One region of the Paraburkholderia sp. BR13444 genome, then DNA from elsewhere that is predicted to be linked to it. Evidence: riboswitches for the same ligand, from Rfam matches in the RefSeq annotation. Region 1 holds a riboswitch; the other holds the start of a gene.
The links. Region 1 has a riboswitch for cobalamin ahead of AB3X95_RS34515 (TonB-dependent receptor). Riboswitches for the same ligand answer to the same signal wherever they lie in the genome.
Positions count from the first base shown of each region.

Region 1 (7,780 bases):
TCTGTCCGGCGAGCTTCGAAGCCGCGGCGAAGTCGCGCGATTCGAGCACGACTTCCGTGCGGCCGCGCCACGCCGAGATGCGTCCGTCGCGGTCCGTTGACGGGAAGATCGAGAACGCACCCGAGCGCGCGGTTACGCCGGCGACGGCGCGCGCCTTCTGCAATGCCGCGTCGGCACGTTGGTTCAGCGTCGACGTCAACGCCGACGGCTCGCTCGCTTCCTGCTCGTAAAACAGCGTGATTTCGACTTCGTCCTGCGGGACTTCCGCGCTCGCCTGCGCATTCAGCGACAGCACGCCCGAGGGCTGCGGCATCATGGTCTGCGCGCGAGCGGGCGCCGGGTTCAGCGCGAGCGCCACAGGCGCGCCAAAGGCGAGCGCGAGTGCGAGGGCCCGTGCGGTTTTTGTCGTCATGGCTGGAATCCTTGTTTGAACAGGTTGTGCACGTTCGACGCGTGCGCCGCGTGATGACGCGATGGTGGCGCGCGGTTTGACGGATGCGCTGGCGAATGGATCGGGATGCCGTCGAACGGTTGGTTCGAACTCGCGCTTTCGTCGAGCGATTAGGCGCGTCTTACTGGCGCTTGGTTCCCCAATTAGTACTTCGCCGCCGCATCGGAAATGATGGCCCGGACGCGATCACGACACGTGCCGCGTCGCGCATTTGCCCTTAAACCAGCTGTTTAGTGATGAAGCGCCATTCGGCGTCGGTCACCGGTGTGATCGACAGACGGTTGCCTTTGGCGAGCACGCGCATGTCCTGCAATTCGGCATGCTCGCGCAGCGCGGCAAGCGGAATCAGCGGGATTTTCTTCTTGAACACGACGTCGACGAGCATCCAGCGCGGCGTTTCCGGCGACGATTTCGCGTCGTAGTACGGACTCTTTTTATCGAACTGCGTCGGGTCCGGATACGCGGTCGACGAGACTTCCGCGATGCCCGCGATGCCGGGTTCCGGACAGCTCGAATGATAGAAGAGCACGCCGTCGCCGACCTGCATCACGTCGCGCATGAAGTTGCGCGCCTGATAATTGCGCACGCCGGTCCACGGCAAGGTGCGATGCGGTGCGTTGGCGAGGTCGTCGATGCTTGCTTCGTCCGGTTCGGACTTCATCAGCCAGTAGCGCATGAATCGGAGTGAGCGTGTGAGATTGAACGAGGCGCCAACAACAGGCGCGTGCGGAAAGCCCCTGAAACAGGCATTCAAACGAAACAACGACGACCAAAGAAAAACGGCATCGAACCGAAGTCCGATGCCGTTCCAGATAAGGTCCCCGCCTTAGCCGCTAGGCCGGCATCCTGAACCGAGGGTTCAGAATTGGTCGCAGTTAGCAACACTTCGGGTACATCAGACAGAGTGACGCGCACACCCGTGCTACAAATTTCCGCAACCGTGCACATGGCATTGGTTCAAGGAATATATGACCTTGGCGAACCAGGCAGGGAAGCTAAACCGATGAAGCTACAACACATACCGTTGAACAAGTGACCGGTTCGAAACCGGCCCGCTATTGAGTCAACTACTGCTTACTGCATGCTGTACTGCTCAATCACAGTACCTAGCTGTTCGTTCATTTGCTGCATTGTACGCCGGATTTCTTCAGCAGGAAATGCTTCTCCGTGTCGCACACTGCTTTGCAGCTTAAGCAGTTCCGATGCCAGCGACAGCGCCGCCATCACCGCGATGCGATCGGTGCCGCGCACATTGCTGCCGCTGCGGATTTTCTTCATCTCGGCGTCGACGCGCGCGACCGCCTCGAGCAGCGCGCCTTCCGTTTCAGGCGAACAGGCGAGACGGTAGGGTACTTCGAGAATCGATACTTCGATCTGCTTGGTGGTCATGCGCTTTCTCCGTGTCGGCTCACGTCGCCTTCCGCTTCCTCGTGTTCGGGCTGGGCGGACTCGAGCAGATCGAGCTGGTTATCCGGTTCGCTGCTTGCGCGTGCGCGCGGCAATTTTTCGAGAATCGCATTCAGGCGCACCTGAGCGTCGTCGATCTTGGCGGAAAGCGCGTCGCGTTCCGCTTGCAGTGCATCGCGCTCGGCACGCAATTGCGCGAGTTCGGTGTGCGTGGCTTGTACTTCGGCACGCGTTTGCGCGAGCTGCTCTTCGAGCGCGATCCGCGCTTCGTTGTGGCGCTTGCTGATCGCAATCAGCTTGCCGATGTTCTGGGAGAGTGATTCGAGTTCGGTGAGCATGTGCTGCGTCCTCTAAAGACATCGCATTTTAGCGCGGAATATTACAGGTTCCGACAATTGTCTCGTTTCGAGACGTAACAGCATCGCTTCATGCAGGTTCGTTGCGAGTCGTGTCGTCGACCATAAGATCAAAGACCGGCAATCCATCGGACAATAACCTGCATTCGACAGAACGGATCGCGCTCCGGTTGACCTTTCTTGACGCCCCGCGAAGCCGCTCCTACACTTCCCGCACTCTGGTGCCCGCGCGCGCTTTTCGGCGCGCGCAGTTAAACGGGAAGCAGGGCGCGCGCGGTGCCAAACCGGATGCGCGAACCTGCGCTGCCCCCGCAACGGTAAACGACCGCATGTGATGTGCTCATGCAGGTCGGTCCTTGTCGCACGGTTGGAAGTTCAATCTGCGAGTGTGCCACTGCGCGTCACGCGTGGGAAGGCGGGATCGATGTGTCGTAGCCCGGATACCGGCCAGAAAAGAGGGACGTCCCCCGCGAAAACGTTAAACATGGGGGACGCCTCGTGACGCGTCGGCCTGCGGGGAAGCAGGCCGCGCATGCCATCCACAGGAATGTCATCCCATGTTGTCCCCCATCGCCCGCGCGACGCTGCTCGCGTTCGCGAGCCTGCCGCTCGTCGCGCATGCGCAAAGCGCCGAGCCTGTGCCTTCATCGTCCGCTGCGGATGCAAGCACCGCGAATGCCCCAAACGTTGCCGATGCGGCCAATCCCGCTTCCGCCGATGCATCGGGCAACGTGCTGTCGCCGATCGTCGTGACCGCACAACGCGGAGCGCAAGCGTTGCGCGATGCGATCCCGCAGACCACGCAGTTCGATCAGCAGGACATCGCCGACACGACCGCGACCGATCTGCCCGGCCTGCTGCGACTCGCGCCCGGCGCGCAAATCTCGCGCACGGGTGGCCCCGGTTCGACCACGAGCCTCTTTCTGCGCGGCGCGTCGTCGACGCAATCGCTGCTGCTGATCGACGGCGTGCGCGTCGATTCGGTGAGTCTCGGCTCCGCTCAGCTCGCACAGATTCCGCTCGACCAGGTCGATCACGTCGAAGTCGTGAACGGCAACGTGTCGGCGTTGTACGGCTCGGGTGCGATCGGCGGTGTCGTGCAGGTGTTCACGAAAGACGGCGGCGATCATCCGCCGCGCTTCAATTTTTCGGTCGGCTACGGCAGCTATCACACGCAGACGCAAACGGCCGGCGTGAACGGAGCGCTCGATCAGGACGGCCGCACGACCTTCAACATCTCGCTCGCTCGCACGAAGAGCGACGGCTTTTCGTCGCTCGATCCGCTCGAGGCGCCGGGCGCGAATCCGAACGCGAACGGCAATCTGAACGAGAGCATCAGCGCGTCGTTGCGCCACAAGTTCACCGACAAGTGGGATGCGGGCATCAGCTACTTCCAGTCGAACAACAACAACAGCTACGACAATGCGTACGGCGTGCCAACCGATCTGAACAACCTCTATAGCAAGGTGCGTCAGGTATCGGTGTTTGCGAACGGCAAGCTGACCGACTGGTGGACCACCCGCTTCACGCTCGCCGAGGGCGACGACCGCAGCGTATCGAACACCAATGGCATCTACAACGACCGCTTCGATACCGACAATCGCCAGTACACGTGGCAGAACGATTTCGCGCTCGCCGCGAACCAGAAGCTGCAATTCGGCTACGAGCATCTCGACCAGACTCTCGACTCCGACACGTTCGCCGCGCCCGACCGTCACGTCGATTCGGTCTTCGCCGGCTACAGCGCACGCTTCGGCCGCAACCAGATTCAGGCCAACGTACGCCGCGACCAGTACTCCGATTTCGGCGGAGCGAACAGTTACTATCTCGGCTACGGTTTCGACATTACGTCGCACTGGAAGGTAACCGCAAGCTATTCCGATGCGTTCCGCGCGCCGAGCTTCGACGATCTGTACTATCCGATCAGCGGCAACCCGTCGATCCAGCCCGAGCGCAGTCACTCGGTCGAAGCCGGTTTGCAGTACGCGACCGATGCGCTCGGCGTGATGCGTCTGAACGCATTCCAGACGCGCTATACGAATCTGATCGACTACGTGCAGACGATCCCCGGCATCTATCTCGCGGAGAACGTCGGCCATGCGAAGGTGCAGGGACTCGAAGGATCGTGGAGCGGTCATGTCGGCAAGACCGACGTACGCGCGACATTGACGCTGCAGAACCCGGTCGATCTCGACAGCGGTACCGACCTCGTGCGACGCGCGCGACGCTTCGGGTCGTTCGCGGCGAATCGCAGCATCGGTGGATGGCGGGTTGGGGGCGAGTGGATCGTCAGCGGTCCGCGTCCAGACAGCACCGGCAAGCTCGGCGGTTATGGCATCGTGAATCTATCGGCGCGCTACAACATCACGAAGGCGTGGTACGTCAGCGCGCAAATCGACAATCTGTTCAACAAGGACTATGAGACGGCCTACTCGTATAACTCGCCGCGACGCGGTGCGTATGTCACGCTCGGCTGGCAGCAGCAGTGACGAGCGCGCCGGGTTGGCCGCATGCGTGAGGGCACGCGGATGAGTCGCGCGTCCGGTTCGCTGTCCGCCGCGATGGCAACGCCGCGCCCGATGAACGCGAAACGCGCGGCTGCGATCTGGCTTGGGCTCGCGCTCGCCGCCATCGCGCTGCTCGGCGCGTCGCTGGTGCTCGGCAGCGTGCCGCTCGCGCCGTCGCGCGTGCTTGCGGCGCTCGTGCCAACGCACACGTTCGGCGCTGCGGGCAGCGACGATCTCACCGGCGAAATCGTGCGCACGTTGCGATTGCCGCGCGCGCTCGCGGGCTTCGCGTGCGGCGCGTTGCTCGCGCTCGCCGGCGCGCTGCTGCAGGTGCTGCTGCGCAATCCGCTGGCCGAGCCGTACGTGCTCGGCGTGTCGGGCGGCGCGGCCAGCTTCGCGCTGGTCGCGATGATCGCGGGCGGCGCATGGTGGATCGTCGATGCGAGCGCGTTCGCGGGTGCGTTCGTGTCGATCCTGCTGGTGCTCGGACTCGCGCGTCGCGAACTGTGGCGCGGCGAGCCGCAGGACACGTCGCCGCGTTTGCTGCTGACGGGCGCGGTGATCGCGGCCGGGTGGGGCGCGATGATCACGCTGCTGCTCAATCTCGCGCCCGATAGCCGTCTGCGCGGCATGCTGTTCTGGCTGACCGGCGACCTCAATGGCGGCGCGCTGCCGTGGACCGCGCTGATCGCGCTCGCGCTCGTGTTGCTCGCGATCATGCCAGCCGCGCCGCGTCTGAACGTGCTGCTGCGCGGCGACGCAGCCGCGCAAGCGCTCGGCGTCGCGGTAATGCCACTGCGTTTGCGCGTGTACCTGGTCGCGTCGCTGGCGGCGGCCGCGGCGGTGACGACCGCGGGCACGATCGGCTTCGTCGGTCTCGTCGTGCCGCATATGCTGCGGCTCGCGTTCGGCAACGACCAGCGCATGCTGCTGCCGGCGGCTGCACTCGGCGGCGGTGTCGCGGTGATGGGCGCGGATCTGATTGCGCGGACCGTGATTGCGCCCGCGCAATTGCCGGTCGGCGTGATCACGTCGCTGGTCGGCGTGCCGGTGTTCCTGTGGATGCTGCTCAAACGCCGCCGATGATGCAAGCCGAACCCAGCCCCACCTCTTCGATGCTGAGCACGCAGCGCCTGACACTGCGCGCCGGCGCGCGCACCTTGCTCGACGCGTTCACGCACACCTTCAATGCGGGCGAAGTCTGGTGTATCGCCGGGCCGAACGGCGCGGGCAAGACCACCTTGCTGTCGACGCTGGCGGGCCTGTTGCATCCGGCGGCGGGCCATGTCGAACTCGATGGCGTGCGCGTGGCCGACTGGCAGCCGCTGCCGCTCGCACGGCGCCGCGCGCTGATGCCGCAAAGCGCGGCCGATGCGTTCAATGCCAGCGTGCTCGACATCGTGCTGCTGAATCGCTTCCCGCATCTGGGCGGCTGGGGCTGGGAGCGCGATGAAGATCGCGCGGCTGCGCAGGCGGCGCTCGAATCGCTCGGCCTTGCGGGCTTTGCGGCGCGCGACGTGCTGTCGCTATCGGGCGGCGAGCGTCAGCGCGTCGCGCTCGCGGCAGTGCTGTGCCAGGACGCGCCGCTGTTGCTGCTCGACGAACCGTTGTCGCATCTGGACCTGCATCACCAGATCGACTGCCTCGAAGCGCTTGTTGCATGGACGCGCGAACCGGGACGCAAGATACCGCGCAGCGTGCTGTTCTCATGCCACGACCTGAACCTCGCGCGCCGCTTCGCGACGCACGCGTTGCTGCTCGACGGCGCGGGCGGCGCATATGCGGGCCCGGTGCGCGACGTGCTGACGCCCGCGTTGACGAGCCGCGCGTTCGGCTATCCGCTGATTCTGATTCGCGATGGCGAGCACGAGGCGCTGATTCCCGCGCCGCGCGCGCGTCATGAATCACCTACCGGTCATGACGAACAGTCAGGCTGACCATTTATCCCCTATACCTTGTTTCGATCACACCTATGACTCGCATCCCACTCCCGGCCGGTTTGCCCGAAGTCGCGCCGCTCGATCAGACGCTGCGCGCCGAGCTGCAACGGATCATCGATACGCGCACCAAACCGCCCGGCAGCCTCGGCCGGCTCGAAACGCTCGCGCGCCAGATGGGCCTGATCCAGCGCAGTACGCGTCCCAGCGTGCAGCGTCCCGCGATGATCGTGTTCGCGGGCGATCACGGCATCGCTGCCGAAGGCGTTAGCCCGTATCCGCAAGCGGTGACCGCGCAGATGGTCGCGAACTTCATCGCGGGCGGCGCGGCGATCAATGCGCTCAGCCGCGTCGCCGGTCTCGAACTCGAAGTGGTCAACGCGGGCATCGCGACGCCGCTGCCGTCCACCGACGGAGTCGTCGACGTTCCGGTCGGGCCCGGCACGCGCAACTTCGCGCACGAAGCCGCGATGACGCACGCCGAGGCACTCGCCTCTATGCAGGCAGGCGCCGCGCGCGTGCGTCATCACGCGGCGCTCGGCACCAACGTGATCGGCTTCGGCGAGATGGGCATCGCGAACACGTCGGCGGCCGCGTGTCTGATGAGCCGTCTGTGCGGCGTGCCGATCGACGACTGCGTCGGCCGTGGCACCGGTCTCGACAATGCCGGGCTCGCGAAGAAGCGCAACGTGCTTGCGGCGGCGCTCGCGCATCATCCCGACGCCTGCGCGCCGCTCGACGTGCTCGCGACCTTCGGCGGCTTCGAAATCGCGATGATGACGGGCGCATTTATGGCGGCCGCCGAGGCGCGCATGACGATCCTCGTGGATGGCTTCATCGCGACGTCCGCGCTGCTGGTCGCCGATGCGCTGGCGCCCGCCGTGCGCGACTACTGCGTGTTCGCGCATGCGTCGAACGAGGCTGGCCATCGGCGCATGCTCGATCATTTCGGCGCGCAGCCGCTGCTGTCGCTCGACATGCGGCTCGGCGAGGGCACGGGCGCCGCGCTCGCGGTGCCGCTGCTGCGCGCGGCGGCGGCTTTCGTCAACGAGATGGCCAGCTTCGATTCCGCGGGCGTCGCGGATCGCGAACCGTGACGCGCTCGAACCCACGCTTCGCGGC
Region 1 covers NZ_JBFPKM010000020.1:70,808-78,587, reverse strand. Annotated here, with positions in the region: gene AB3X95_RS34540 (SIMPL domain-containing protein) at 1-412, opposite strand, end outside; gene AB3X95_RS34535 (EVE domain-containing protein) at 669-1,127, opposite strand; RNA gene ssrS (6S RNA) at 1,266-1,447, opposite strand; gene AB3X95_RS34525 (cell division protein ZapA) at 1,526-1,840, opposite strand; gene AB3X95_RS34520 (ATPase) at 1,837-2,196, opposite strand; cobalamin riboswitch at 2,417-2,681, shown strand; gene AB3X95_RS34515 (TonB-dependent receptor) at 2,772-4,703, shown strand; gene AB3X95_RS34510 (iron ABC transporter permease) at 4,743-5,807, shown strand; gene AB3X95_RS34505 (ABC transporter ATP-binding protein) at 5,804-6,658, shown strand; gene cobT (nicotinate-nucleotide--dimethylbenzimidazole phosphoribosyltransferase) at 6,694-7,755, shown strand.

Region 2 (7,780 bases), on a different contig from region 1:
GGCCGATTGCGCGCGGATAATCGCCATGCTGCTGCAGATGCCGCTCGATCAGTTGCTGCGCCGATTTCAGGCCGAGTGCCCACGCGGCTTGGGTCGGCACCGCGCGCGTGTCGACCGAATAGAAGTTGCGGCCAGTGGGCAATACGTCGGGCCGACCGCGCGAAGGCGAGCCGCTCGGACCTGGCGGCACGAAACGCCCTTCGAGGCCGCGCTTGAGCTGCGTCATTTCCTGCGGGCCACAGGCGTCGAGGCGCGGCAGCACGTCGCCGCGCAGGCGCGCGATCACCTGTGCCGCTTGCGGCAAACTTTCGTCGCCTGTGGGGACGGCCCCCGAACGATCCGCGTCATCGCAATCGACACCGCAGACGCCGCGCAACAGCTCGCCCGCAAGCAACTCCAGGCGCTCGCGGGTATCGCCGCAATGTCGCCACGGTGCGTCGCTGACCCGCTGTAAAACTTCGGGACGCGGGCCGTCCCATGCGGCGGCCCAATCCACGCTCAACGGATCGAACAGATGATCGATGCGCAGATCGCGCGCCAGCGCGTCGACGAGCCCTGCCTTGCCGCCCTGTCCATCGCCGATGGGAAAGCGCCCGAGCGCGAGCAGCGTATCGCGTCGCTGCACGCCGCGCGGCGACTGCCCGAACGTATGCAGGCCATCGCGAATCTGCGCTTCCTTCAGCTCGCACAGCCACGCATCGACGCGCGTGAGCAGCGCGTCTTCATCGTCCTGTCCGTTCGGCGCCGCGAGACTCAGCTCTTCGTGCAGCCGATGCTCGACGATCGTCGTCAGAATCGTGCGACGCAAGAGCTTTGCGCGACGCGAATCGACCATCAATGCTTCGTAGTATTCGTCGACCTGCCGCTCGAGGTCTTGCAGCGGCCCATAGCTTTCAGCGCGCGTAAGCGGCGGCATCAGATGATCGATGATCACCGCCTGCGCGCGCCGCTTCGCCTGGCTGCCCTCGCCCGGATCGTTGACGATGAACGGATACAGATGCGGCATCGGCCCGAGAATCAGATCGGGCCAGCACGCATCGCTCAGCGCGACGCTTTTGCCCGGCAGCCACTCCAGGTTGCCGTGCTTGCCGACGTGCACGATCGCGTCGATGCCGAACTGGTGGCGCAGCCAGAAGTAGAACGCGAGGTACGCATGCGGCGGTACGAGCTCGGCATCGTGATAGCTCGCATAGTCGCCTTGTTCGCGCGAACGCGAAGGCTGAATGCCGACGAACACCTGCCCGCAGCGCCAGCCCGCGATCATGAAGCGGCCGCGCCGCAGCGTCGGGTCCTGGTCGGGCTTGCCCCAGCGCGCGTTCAACGCGTCGCGCACGCTCGCCGGCAATGCGTCGAAATGCGCGCGATAGTCGTCGAGTGCGAGGCTTTGCAAGGCCGGACGCAGATCGCGGACGACCGGATCGTTGGTCACGCCCTCGGTCAGCCTGTTCAACAACGCGTCGCCGCTGTCTGGCAATTCGCCGACACGATAGCCTTCATTGCGCAGCATCGACAGAATGCCGACCACCGATGCCGGCGTATCGAGCCCCACGCCATTGCCGATGCGCCCTTCGCTCAGCGGATAGTTCGCGAGAATCAACGCGACTTTCTTGTCGGCGTTATCGAGCGAACGCAGACGGCACCAGCGCCGGCTCAGCTCGGCGAGAAAGCGCACCCGTTCGAGGTCGGGCTGATAACGAACCACGTCGACCTGCGTATGCGCACAGCGATACGCGAGCCCCTTGAAACTGATCGCGCGCGTGATGATGCGCCCGTCTACTTCGGGCAGCGCGACGTGCATCGCGATATCGCGCGAATTGAGGCCGTGGTTGTCTTTCCGCCAATCGTCGCGATTGCCGCCGCTCAGGATCACCTGGAACACCGGCGCATCGCCGGCGAGTGCGAGCGGCTCGGGGTCGTCGATCGCGGACGCGGCGAACGCGGTGGTGTTCAGCACCAGCGCGACGCCATGTTGCGCGCACAGCGACTGCACGACATCGCGGCTCATCGCATCCTTCAACGACGTGATCGCGAGCGGCAGCGGATTGAGCCCTTGCGCTTCGAGCGCATCGATCAGCGCATCGAACACCGCGGTATTGGCGGCCTGCAGATGCGCCTTGTAGAACAGGATCGCGACAACCGGCGCGTCCTGCCGCCAGCGCGCCTGCCAGTCGGCGACCGTAGGCGTATCGCGCTCGGGGTGATACAGCGACGCGGCCGGCAATGCGCGCGGCGGCTCGGGCTCGCGCCCCCAACCGAGCGCGCGGTACGCGATACAGCGCAAAAACGCCTCGGCGTTCTGCGGACCGCCCTCGCGCAGATAGCGCCACAACTGCTGACACAACTCGGCGCTTGCGGTACTGCGCGCGAGCAGGTTCGGGTCCTCCTGCAGATCGCCGGAAAACATCGCGAGCGTTTGCTGTTTGCGCTGCGCGAGCGCGACGACCTGCTCGATGCCGTACGGCCAATACGCTTCGCCGCCGAGATGATCGACGACGACCACGCGCGCATGCTGCAACACGTCGTCGAGATAGAAATCGACCGAGGCCGGCTGACGCAGATACGTGACGTTCGCGAGCCGCACACTGGGAAAGCCGTCGCCGAGACGCGGCACCACGCTCGCGAGCAGCGACAGTGTGGTGTCGGCGGAACTGAGCACGACGATATCGGCGGGCTGCTGATCGATGCGGATCACGCCCTGCGTATCGTCGACGAAACCGCCCGGCGTCGTGCGCAGCAAATGCATGCTGGTGCGCCCGTTATGCCGTCGCGTTCGACGTCGCGCCGAGCGCCGCGTCGAACGCCTGTTGCAGCGCGGGTTGATCGAGGTCTTCGCCGATCAGCACGAAGCGGCTCAGGGCGTCGTCGCCGTTTTCGCCCGCCTGCCAGCGCCGGTCGAAGTAGCTGTCGAAGCGCCGGCCCACGCCTTGGATCACGAGGCGCATCGCCGCGCCCGGCAGTGCCGCGAAGCCTTTGACACGGTAAATCGTGTGGTTTTCGACCAGCGTCTGCAACGCGGCGAGCGCCGCGTCGCGCGACGGCACCGATGCCTGCACGACGACCGAATCGAATTCGTCGTGGTGATGATCGGGGTCGTCGGCGGAACCGTGGTGGTCGTGACGCAGATGGATCGTCTGTTCCGACGCCGCTTCGAGCCCCAGCAGCGTATGCAGGTCGAGCTGTCCCCGCTGCGCGCGCACGATCTTCACCTGCGGCGGAATCTCCGCGCGGATCGCGGCTTCCACTTCGTGCTGCCGCGCGTCGTCGATCAGATCGGTCTTGTTCAGAATCACCAGATCGGCAGCCGACAACTGGTCTTCGAACAGCTCGTGCAGCGGCGACTCGTGATCGAGATTCGGATCGGCCTTGCGCTGCGCATCGACGGCGACCGGGTTATCGGCGAACTGGCCGCTTGCGGCGGCCGGGCCGTCCACCACCGTCACCACTGCGTCGACCGTGAAGCCGTTGCGGATCTGCGGCCAGTTGAACGCCTGCACGAGCGGCTTCGGCAACGCGAGCCCCGAGGTTTCGATCAGCACATGATCGAGTTCGTCGCGCCGCTCCGCGAGCTTTTCCATCACCGGGAAAAACTCTTCCTGCACGGTGCAGCACAGACAACCGTTCGCGAGTTCATACAATTGCCCTTCGGTCTCGACGCCGTTTTCATCGCAACCGATGCCGCAGCCCTTGAGGATTTCGCCGTCGATGCCGAGTTCGCCGAACTCGTTGACGATCACCGCGATGCGCTTGCCGCCCGCATGCTGAAGGATGTGCCGCAGCAACGTAGTTTTGCCACTGCCGAGAAAGCCGGTAACGATCGTGACGGGAATCTTGCGCAATTGAGTTTGCATCGTGAGGTCCATCCCTTTGCGTTGCATCGGTCTGCCGCAAGTTCCGCGCATCGGTCGGCATCGGCTGGCGAATGGAGCGAATGAAGCACGCGCAACAGTACCAGCGATCACCAGACACGGGGACGAACGACGGCATTGCCGCGACAACGGAAATACAGAAAGCGGAACTGAGGTCATGAACGCGCCGCCGCATCCCCGCGGCGGTCGTTCTGCTTCTTCGGGCCGGTATCCGGGCTGGCGAAAGCGCCGCTTCCCCTTCCCGGACGAGTGGTTTCTCGTCCAGTGGTGATATGTCGACGCGACCTTGCGCGAGGACATCGAAGCCGGCACCGCGGCGCCCGGCTATCAAGCCGGAACCGCTTTTCGCTTACCGTTGCGGGGACAGCACAGGTTAGCCGCTCTAGCGCAGATGGCTCCCTGTTTCCCGTTTAACTGCATGCGCACGAACGCGCACGCGAGCACCCAAAGTGCGTGCGAGTGTAGGCCCCCGGGCATGCGCAGTCAAGGAACGCGGGGCGCCGGAAAGCGCCGCCGAGGCTTATCCGGCAAGGCGTCATGTGCTATCGTATGCGCGCGTTTGGTGCCCGCACATGCGCTCGCATGTGCAGTTAAACGGGAAACAGGCAGCGCGTCGCGCGTTCAACCTGTGCTGTCCCCGCAACGGTAAGTGACCTGCGGCGCGCGATTCGATTCGCCTTCGATTCCGCTGTGCCGCGCATGCGTTTTTTGATGCCACTGTCCCCGCGAATCCGCGGATTCGCAAACCGGGACGGGAAGGCGAAGCGCGTGAGGCCGCCAGCCCGGATACCGGCCAGACGCGGAGGCGGCGCCGCATGCATCCGTGCATCGGGTTGCGCCGCCGGCCGCCGGAATCCGCGGGGAACGGATGTGAAGGCGTAGAAACGTGGCATCGCGTGTGTCGTGGTGTTCTCTCTGAAGAATCCGCCGCGAACCGCACGAGTGGCCGCGCCCCGATTCGCCGTACCGCATGACATCCATATTCACCGCCGCGTGCTCCGTCGCACGCCGCTTCTCTCCCCCCAGCTCCGCATGGCATGCGCCATGCACGCCGCGATGACGCGCGCCTGGCTGATCGGCGCCGGTCCCGGCGACGTCGAACTGATGACCCTGAAGGCCACCCGTGCGCTCGCGCAGGCCGATGTCGTGCTGGTCGACGATCTGGTCAATCCCGACGTACTGCAGTTTGCAAGCGCCAACGCGCAAGTCGTATACGTCGGCAAGCGCGGCGGCCATCCGTCGACTCCGCAAGCGGACATCGTCGCGCAAATGCTCGGGCATCTGCGCGCGGGACGCAGCGTGGCGCGGCTCAAAGGCGGCGATCCGTTCGTGTTCGGCCGCGGCGGCGAAGAATTGCAGGCGCTGCAGGCGGCCGGTATCGAAGTCGACGTGATCAACGGCATCACGGCCGGCATCGCCGCGCCCGCGACGCTCGGCATCGCGGTCACGCATCGCGATTACGCGCAGGGCGTCGTGTTCGTCACCGGCCACGGCGCCGGCGGTGGCGAGCCGGACTGGGCCGCGCTCGCCGCGACGCGCATGACGCTCGTGATCTATATGGGCATGCGGCGGCTCGGCGAAATCGTCGGCGCGTTGCTCGCGGCCGGCATGTCCGCCGATACGCCCTGCGCGGCGATCGAATCGGCGACGCGGCCGGAGCAGCGTCACGTGCTCGCGCCGCTGCGCGAGTTTGCCGAGGCGGTCGTGCGCGCGGGGCTCGGCTCGCCGGCGATCGTCGTGATCGGCGGCGTGGCCTCGTTCGCGCTTGCGCGTGATGCGGCCAAACGCGACGGCCGAGTCGATCACGAACAAGCTGCGAGCGCGATTAAAACGCTGAGCGTCGGCATAGGTTGCCGCTTGCACAGCGATGCGGCTGACATCGAAGCCGCCGTGCGCGCAGCTCTCGGTTCGAATGCCTTCGAGCAGATCCACACCATCGCGACGATCGACGCCAAAGCCAACGAAGCAGGTCTGCTCGAATTCTGTTCGCGCCATCAACTACCGCTGCAACTGTTCAGCCGCGAGCAGATCGCCGCCGCACCGGTCGCGTCGCCGTCGGCGGCCGCGCGCGCGCATCTTGGTGTCGACGGTGTGTGCGAACCATGTGCGCTACTGGCGGCAGCAGCGTCGGTCCGCGCGACAATCGCGCAAAACGCACGTCTGGTCGTACACAAGACCACGCACGCCGGCATTACGGTCGCGATTGCGGCGGCCAGCGACAGCGCACCCGGCGACGTAGCGCCCTTCCATCCCGCCCCTCAAGACCAGGACCTCCGATGAAAACCGATCCCGAATCGCATCAACGCATGACCGAACGGCGCCGCGAAGGCCACGAAAAGAAGCAGGCCAGCGCCACCGTCGAAAAAGGCCTGCTGATCGTCAACACCGGCACCGGCAAGGGCAAGAGCACGGCCGCGTTCGGCATGGCCGTGCGGGTGCTCGGCCACGGCATGCGGCTGGGCGTCGTGCAGTTCATCAAGGGCGCGCTGCATACGTCGGAGCGCGATTTCCTCGGCGCGATCGCGCAATGCGATTTCGTCACGATGGGCGACGGCTACACGTGGAACACGCAGAACCGCGAAGCCGACATGGCGACCGCGCGCAAGGGCTGGAACGAAGCGCGGCGGATGATCGAAAGCGGCGACTATCAGATGGTGATCCTCGACGAACTGAACACCGTGCTGAAGTACGAGTACCTGCCGCTCGACGAAGTGCTCGCCGTTATCAATGCGCGCGCGCCGATGCTGCACGTCGTCGTGACCGGGCGCCATGCGCCCGACGCGCTGATCGAAGCCGCCGACCTCGTCACCGAAATGCGCGCGATCAAGCATCCGTATCGCGAGCAGGGTGTGAAGGCGCAGCGCGGCGTGGAGTTCTGAGCGATGTCCGCGCCCCCCAACGGGACTTCCTTCGGGGCGCCCCCCAAGGGGACTCGCTCCGCAGCGTGCCCCGCGCTGTTCATCAGCGCGCCCGCCTCGGGACAAGGCAAGACCACGATCACCGCGGGTCTCGCGCGCTATCACCGGCGGCTCGGACGTCGCGTGCGCGTGTTCAAGACCGGGCCGGATTTTCTCGACCCGATGATCCTCGCGCGCGCGAGCGGCGCGCCGGTGCTGTCGCTCGATCTATGGATGGTCGGCGAAAGCGCGTGCCGCAACCTGCTCGCGCAGGCGGCACAAGAAGCCGATCTGATCCTGATCGAAGGCGTGATGGGCCTGTTCGACGGCACGCCGAGCAGCGCCGATCTGGCGACCACGCTCGGCGTGCCGGTGCTTGCGGTGATTTCTGCGCAGGCGATGGCGCAGACCTTCGGCGCGCTCGCGTTCGGCCTTGCGCGCTTCAGAGCGCAACTGCCGTTTCATGGCGTGCTCGCGAATCGCGTCGGTTCGGCCCGTCACGCGCAGATGCTGCAGGAAGCGCTGCCGCCCGAACTGCGCTGGTGCGGCCACATCGCCGCGAGCGACGAAATCACGCTGCCCGACCGGCACCTCGGCCTGCATCAAGCCGATGAGATCGACGATCTCGAAGCGCGCCTCGAACACGCGGCGGATACGCTCGCGTCGACCGCGCTCGCCGAACTGCCGCCGCCGGTCGATTTCGGCGCACCGTCGCCCGAGGTGCTGCCGCGTCTGCTCGAAGGCACGCACATTGCGATCGCGCGCGACGCCGCGTTCTCGTTCATCTACCCCGCCAACGTCGCGCTGCTCGAAGCGCTCGGCGCGCGGCTCAGCTATTTCTCGCCGCTTGCCGACGAAGCGTTGCCCGCCGACACGCATGCGCTCTATCTGCCGGGCGGCTATCCCGAACTGCATATGGCGACCCTCGCGGGCAACATGAGCAGCGCGGCATCGATCCGCGCGCACGTCGCGGCGGACAAACCGGTGGTCGCCGAATGCGGCGGCATGCTCTACCTG
Region 2 covers NZ_JBFPKM010000030.1:4,267-12,046, forward strand. Annotated here, with positions in the region: gene cobN (cobaltochelatase subunit CobN) at 1-2,743, opposite strand, end outside; gene cobW (cobalamin biosynthesis protein CobW) at 2,757-3,848, opposite strand; cobalamin riboswitch at 4,051-4,329, opposite strand; cobalamin riboswitch at 4,410-4,679, shown strand; partial or broken gene cobA (uroporphyrinogen-III C-methyltransferase) at 4,923-5,648, shown strand; gene AB3X95_RS38415 (cobalamin biosynthesis protein) at 5,712-6,146, shown strand; gene cobO (cob(I)yrinic acid a,c-diamide adenosyltransferase) at 6,143-6,745, shown strand; gene AB3X95_RS38425 (cobyrinate a,c-diamide synthase) at 6,749-7,780, shown strand, end outside.
Region 2: linked by a shared signal. The riboswitch ahead of cobW (cobalamin biosynthesis protein CobW) and the one ahead of AB3X95_RS34515 (TonB-dependent receptor) in region 1 are both predicted to bind cobalamin.